3 regions of the Pseudomonas sp. MF08817 genome follow, and region 2 is predicted to be linked to each of the others. Evidence: predicted binding sites of a transcription regulator. Region 2 holds the regulator's gene; each other region holds the start of a gene.
What was found. The regulator FliA, encoded in region 2, starts transcription of late flagellar genes. The targets are predictions, from matches to a motif close to CTAAAGTTTNNNNNNNNNNNGCCGNTAA.
Positions count from the first base shown of each region.

Region 1: flgM (flagellar biosynthesis anti-sigma factor FlgM) is a predicted target of FliA. The motif match lies at 1,041-1,068, and genes of this name have one in related genera.
Region 3: motA (flagellar motor stator protein MotA) is a predicted target of FliA. The motif match lies at 1,133-1,160, and genes of this name have one in related genera.

Region 1 is NZ_JCBCUY010000007.1:75,071-77,336, reverse strand. Features, by position in the region: gene AC19YR_RS06285 (flagellar brake protein) at 1-69, opposite strand, end outside; gene AC19YR_RS06280 (flagella synthesis protein FlgN) at 163-630, opposite strand; gene flgM (flagellar biosynthesis anti-sigma factor FlgM) at 679-1,002, opposite strand; gene flgA (flagellar basal body P-ring formation chaperone FlgA) at 1,153-1,914, opposite strand; gene AC19YR_RS06265 (chemotaxis protein CheV) at 2,000-2,266, shown strand, end outside.
Region 2 is NZ_JCBCUY010000014.1:35,437-37,702, forward strand. Features, by position in the region: gene flhF (flagellar biosynthesis GTPase FlhF) at 1-61, shown strand, start outside; gene fleN (flagellar synthesis regulator FleN) at 180-1,010, shown strand; gene fliA (RNA polymerase sigma factor FliA) at 1,007-1,747, shown strand; gene AC19YR_RS10670 (chemotaxis response regulator CheY) at 1,915-2,266, shown strand, end outside.
Region 3 is NZ_JCBCUY010000020.1:45,445-47,710, forward strand. Features, by position in the region: gene motB (flagellar motor protein MotB) at 1-210, opposite strand, end outside; gene motA (flagellar motor stator protein MotA) at 214-1,065, opposite strand; gene AC19YR_RS14095 (HDOD domain-containing protein) at 1,231-2,266, shown strand, end outside.

The DNA of each region.
Region 1 (2,266 bases), on a different contig from region 2:
GATTTCCAGAGGTGTGGTGAGCACCTTGGGGGGCTGCGGAGCGTCTTCCGCGTTTAAGGCATTGGACACGGTTCATCAATCTCCAGACAAAATACAACTACACGCAAGATCCGGCATTTTGCCAGCATGTGGCGCGGCTTCATAGGGCGCGCTCATAAGGGCTCAAGCCTGACTGAGCGGGCGTGGCTTCGCAAGCTTGGAGGTTGACCCGCGGGCATCGTAGAGCGAAGGCGGTTCGCCACCTGTGAGAATGCGCAACTGGTGTGCGGTGGTGGCTTGTTGCAGTTGGATCGACTGGCCGTTCTGCTCGTTGATGGCGTGGCATTGGGCGAGTTTTTGGTTCAGGACTTCGCTTTGCGCCAGCAATTGCGGGCCAATGCTTGAGTGCTCGGCCAGTTGCGCGAGACCGTTGTGGTTGGCGGGCAGGTTGAGGCTGGCGAGGATTTCGCTGCGCTTGCGGCCATGCTGCTCCAGCAAAATGATTAACGCCTGTTTTTGCGCGAGGATTTCTTCGAGCAGCCGCATGTCGCGTCCGTGGAGGGCCAGGGACTCGGTTTGCAGCAACTCCAGCAACTGTTGAGCTGGAGCAAAGTCGTCGGTAATCAGTTGCAGTAAGTTGGTGTCGTGCATGACGGGCCTTGGGTTCTAAGCGTCCAAAAGCCTGGCGCAGGCCTTGGGCTAGCGCTGGGCTTCGAAATTGAGCAGCTTGCTGGCTACACGGTTGCTGTCGACTTTATAGCTGCCATCGGCAATCGCTTGCTTCAACTCGGCCACGCGGGCCTTATCGACGGCAGGCTGATCGCGCAGCTTGTCGGTGACCTTCTGCAACTGTTGAGCCTCATTGCTCAGGTGTACCGATTCCCCGCTTTTGCTGGCGGAGGGCTGTTGGGCGGCGGTAGTGACCGGCGCGGACTGCCCGGCATCACCGGTTTCTTTGTTGGCGCCGCTACGGGCGGTGGCCAATGAGGGGGAGCTGTTTAATCGGCTGAAATCGATGACCATGATGGAAAAAACCTCTGGGTATTTGGACGCTTGCCATGTTTTCGGCCATACCCGGAAAAACTTTAGGCTCAATTATCGGTAGACGAACGCGCCAGGGCCACGCGGCGTACTGGCACAGTCTAGGGAACGACTGAGGCAAGCGCCAGTGCTCTACAAGGCCACCTCGACCTGGCCCGGAGCGGTCACCCGTGCCTTGATGACCCGTTGGGAGTTGAGGTTCTTGACCCGGATCTGTTCGCTCATGCCGCCATTGGACAGGGCTTCCCCCGGCATCCGCACGCTGAGGGTGCCGCTGCGCGCCGAGATCACCACCTGGTCGCCCTTGCGCACCACTTCGGCCTGCTCCATGTGCACCAGGGTAATGACTTGGTCGTTGACCATTGGTCGGACAAGTTTTTGCCCGATCGCCTGATCGACGGAAGTCAGGTAACTCTGTGTTATCAGGCTGATATCACGCTCGCGTAGGGTGACGTCTTCGGGGCCGATGATGGCGGTGCGCTTGAGCGGCCGGGTGGTGGTCACGATCTCGCGAAACAGGCGTACTTGAGCGGGTACGAACACGGTCCAGGGCGCAGCGCCATCACAGCGCACGCGCACCGTGACACGGCCCAGGGGCACGGCGGGGCTCTCCAGGGTCGCTGTCAATTCCTTGTCGCACTGGGGCAGGCGCAGGCGCGGGTCGAGCTGGTTGACCTGGATCTCGTAGCGTCCTTCGGTCTGGCTGGTGGCCAGGTAGTCTTCCACGGTGAATTCAAGAAACCCTTGGGTGACGCCGATAAGCAGATCAGGCAAGGTGACCGAGTCGGCCAGGGCCGGGCCGCCGACGGCCAGGCAACACAGCGCCGACCAGGCGCACAGGCCTTTGCGGTAGGTTGAGGTCAGGCGTCGGGAAAATGTCGTTTTGGCGTTCATAAGAGTTAAAAAGCAAGCGCCGTGCCGTTTAGCAATGAACGGGCGTCGGATCTTTTCAAGTGTGTGGGTGTAGTGGGAGTCGGGCATGGCTGGTGTAATGGATTCGGTGAACCAGCGCACGCAACTGGTGGGGCAGAATCGCCTTGAGCTGTTGTTGTTCCGCTTGGACGGAACGCAGCTTTACGGGATCAACGTGTTCAAGGTTCGGGAGGTGCTGCAATGCCCCAAACTGACGGTGCTGCCTAAGTCCCATCCTGTCGTGTGCGGTGTCGCCAATATTCGCGGTGCGACCATTCCGATTCTGGACTTGGCGATGGCCACCGGGTCGGGCGGTTTGCAGGACCAAAGCAAC
Region 2 (2,266 bases):
AGAAGCCATGGCTGACATGTTCGCTGACCTTTACCACAGCCCGGCCAAGCAGGTCGGCTGAGGTTTAATGAATAGATTGCAGTGAACCTACATCGATGGCCTGCCACGCATTGTTCCAACGGTGAACGCGCAGCCAGTTATGTGGCCTCCGTCTAAGTAAGACAAGGTATAGAAAGAACATGGGCAGCATGCATCCCGTACAGGTGATCGCGGTGACCGGCGGCAAAGGTGGCGTCGGGAAGACTAACGTGTCAGTGAACTTGTCCCTGGCTCTGGCGGAGCTTGGCCGACGCGTCATGCTGCTGGACGCCGACCTGGGTCTGGCGAACGTCGACGTGTTACTGGGGCTGACCCCCAAACACACCCTGGCCGATGTGATCGAGGGGCGCTGTGAGCTGCGCGACGTGCTGCTCCAGGGCCCCGGCGGGATCCGCATCGTGCCGGCAGCCTCGGGCACCCAGAGCATGGTGCACCTGAGCCCGGCCCAGCATGCCGGCCTGATCCAGGCGTTCAGCGACATCGGCGACAACCTCGACGTGCTGGTGATCGACACGGCCGCCGGGATCGGCGAGTCGGTGGTCAGTTTCGTGCGCGCGGCCCAGGAAGTGCTGCTGGTGGTGTGCGACGAACCCACCTCCATCACCGACGCCTACGCCCTTATCAAACTGCTCAACCGCGACTACGGCATGAACCGCTTCCGCGTACTGGCCAACATGGCCCAGAGCCCGCAGGAAGGGCGCAACCTGTTCGCTAAGTTGACCAAGGTCACTGATCGCTTCCTGGACGTCGCCTTACAATACGTCGGTGCGGTTCCCTACGACGAGTGCGTACGCAAGGCTGTGCAAAAGCAGCGTGCAGTCTACGAAGCGTTCCCTCGTTCCAAGTGCGCACTGGCGTTCAAAGCCATCGCCCAGAAGGTCGATACCTGGCCACTGCCCGCTAACCCGCGCGGGCATCTGGAGTTTTTTGTCGAGCGGCTTGTGCATCAAACGGCGGGACCTGTGCTATGACAGCCAGCGGCTACAACCTTTACAAGAAGTCGGCGCGTGACAGCCAATACGAATTGATCGAGCGCTACGCGCCCTTGGTCAAGCGCATTGCTTACCACCTGCTGGCACGCCTGCCCGCCAGCGTCCAGGTCGAAGACCTGATCCAGGCCGGGATGATCGGTTTGCTTGAAGTCTCGACCAAGTACGACGCCAGCAAGGGCGCCAGCTTCGAGACCTACGCGGGGATTCGTATCCGCGGCGCGATGCTCGATGAGGTGCGTAAAGGCGACTGGGCCCCCCGTTCGGTACACCGCAACACCCGGATGGTCAGTGATGCCATTCGCTCAATTGAAGCTAAAACCGGTCGTGACGCTAAAGATCACGAGGTTGCGGCCGAACTCCAATTGAGCCTCGATGATTATTACGGGATTTTGAACGACACCTTGGGCAGTCGCCTGTTCAGCTTCGACGACCTCTTGCAGGACGGCGAGCATGAAGGGCTGCACGAGGATGGCGCGAGTGCTCATCTGGAGCCGTCGCGCGACCTGGAAGACGAGCGCTTCCAGGCTGCGCTGGCGGACGCGATTGCCAATTTGCCGGAGCGTGAGCGACTGGTCTTGGCGCTGTACTACGACGAAGAGCTGAACCTCAAGGAAATCGGTGAGGTCCTGGGGGTCAGCGAGTCGCGGGTCAGCCAGTTACACAGCCAGTGCGCGGCCCGCTTGCGGGGGCGTTTGGGGGAGTGGCGAGCGCGCTGACAGGCAGTGTGGGGGCTCTGCGAACGGGGCCGGTACGGCGTAGCGCCGTACCGGTCTCGGCTCGTTTTGCTCCATGTCGCCGGTGAGTGCCCAGCCTGATTGATGAAATGGCGTGTCCAGGTGCTGGATGCGTTTAAGACTGCTTGGAGGTCGAATTGGACAAGAACATGAAAATCCTCATCGTTGATGACTTCTCAACGATGCGGCGGATCATAAAAAACCTGTTGCGTGACCTTGGGTTCACCAACACGGTCGAGGCAGACGACGGCACTACCGCCATCCCTGTGCTCAACAGCGGCAGCATCGACTTTCTGGTGACGGACTGGAACATGCCTGGCATGACCGGTATCGACTTGCTGCGCCATGTGCGCGCCGACGAAAAACTCAAGCACCTGCCGGTGTTGATGGTCACCGCTGAAGCCAAGCGCGAACAGATCATCGAAGCAGCCCAGGCCGGGGTGAACGGCTATGTAGTCAAACCCTTCACGGCCCAGGCGTTGAAAGAAAAGATTGAAAAAA
Region 3 (2,266 bases), on a different contig from region 2:
ACCGCTTTCGGAAAAACCGATGGGGTCTTTGAAGTAACCGGCGATGGCGATCTTCTGTTCCGGCGTGGCGGTGGACAGCAGCCACAACACCAGGAAGAACGCCATCATCGCTGTCGCGAAGTCGGCGAAGGCGATTTTCCAGGCGCCCCCGTGGTGTCCGGCAGCGAAGCGCTTGACGCGCTTGATGATAATCGGCTGGTTGTTTTCCATGGCTTAGCGACCGCGAACCGCTTGTTCCAGCTCCGAGAAGCTCGGGCGATGCAGCGGGTAAAGCACCTTGCGCCCGAATTCCACCGCCAGGGACGGCGGCATGCCGGAAGCCGAAGCTACCAGGGAAGCCTTGATGGCTTCGTAGACGTTCAGCTCTTCCTTGGCGTCGTGGGCCAGGGACGTGGCCAGCGGACCGAAGAAACCGTAGGCCGCGAGAATACCGAAGAAGGTACCCACCAGCGCCGCACCGACGTGCATGCCGATGGCCGCCTGGTCACCCTCGCCCAGCGACGCCATGGTCACCACGATACCCAGTACCGCCGCGACGATACCGAAGCCCGGCATACCGTCGGCGATGCCGGTCACCGCATGGGAAGGATGCTCCAACTCTTCCTTCATGCTGAACAGCTCCATGTCGAACAAGCCTTCGAGCTCGTGCGGGGCCATGTTGCCCGAGGACATGATGCGCAGGTAATCGCAGACGTAGGCCGTCATGCGGTCGTCCTTGAGCACGGTGGGGTATTTGGCAAAGATCGGGCTGGCGGCGGCGTCTTCGATATCCGCCTCGATGGCCATCATGCCTTCGCGGCGGCTCTTGTTGAGGATCTCGTAGATCAGGCCCAGCACTTCAAGATAAAAAGCGTGGCTGAAACGCGAGCCAAACATGCCAAGGGACTTTTTAATGACATGCATCGTCATATGCCCAGGGTTTGCCTGCAAGAATGCACCGAAAGCCGCGCCCCCGATAATCAACACCTCGAAAGGTTGGATCAGGGCGGCGATCTTGCCGTGGGAAAGCACGTATCCGCCGAGCACGCTCGCGAACACGACGATGATGCCGATAATTTTAGCCATAGTAGGGAAGTACTTATTGAGTCGGGTTCAAGGTCATATTCGGAAGTTAATGAATCTCTTCTTCTGCTTATCGGCAAAACTGCGCCAGACTATAGCCAGTTCAGGCGAAAAGCCAATTTGGCCCGTTGCGGGCGCACTGCCAGTCAATAGTGATCGCGATCAACCATGACTAATGAAACGACAGTCCCAACTTCACGCCCCCACACGCTTGAAGGCTGGGTAAAGTTGCTCGATGCCGTGCGCCTGCCGGTGCCGCAGGCGAGCCATGACCGTGTGTGCAAGGCCATCGCCGACAGCCGCAGCTCCATGCGTGATATCGCCGAGCTGATGCAAGACAGCCCAGCCCTAGCCCTGAGCGTGATCCGCGAGGCCAACCAGCACACCCACGGCAGCATGACCGAGACTGCGGAAAACCTTGAAGTGGCCCTTAATCGCCTGGGCCTCAAGCGCACCGAGCAACTGCTGGCCCACCTCCCCGCCCGCCCTGAAAGCGAGATCCCCATCGCGCTGCGCCAGTTGCAGCTCATCAGCCAGCACGCCACCCAGCAGGCCAACGGCCTATTCGGCAGTCGCCTGGCGCGGCTGTGGCAAGACATTCATTGGGGTAGCCTGCTGTTCCTGTCGCCGCTGTGGCCATTGGCGCTGACCTACCCGCAACTGCTCGATGAGTGGGAATTGCGGGTGATCCGCCGCGGGCAATCGGCCCACAAGGTGGAAAAGGAACTGTTTGGTGTGCGCCTGCTGGTGCTGTGCCAGGCCCTGGTGGACCTGTGGCGGCTGCCGATCTGGGTGCAGCAGGGTTATCGCCTGCTGCTGAACGAACAGCGTTTGCTGGTCCAGGTCCTGCACATCGCCCGTGGCGCGGACAACCCGCTGCACCAGCAGCAACTGCTCGATGCCGACCCGACGCTACGCCGCTGGCTCAACCAACCGGCCAACACCGTGCTGCTGGCCAATGGCATTGCCCTGGCGGCGCAACAATCCTGGTCCTGCCCGCACCTGCTGCGCTGGCAATTCCTCACCAGCCTTTACCTGCAAACACCCATGGACGAGTTGCAGCAGCACATACACCAGCAAGCCGTGCGCAGCGCCCAGCACCACGCCATGGCAGACCTGTGGCACCCGGCCATTTCCCTGATCTGGCCCTGGGGCGCCGAGCACCTGCACCCCGGCCAATTACCGGCGCCGGCACCCACCGCTG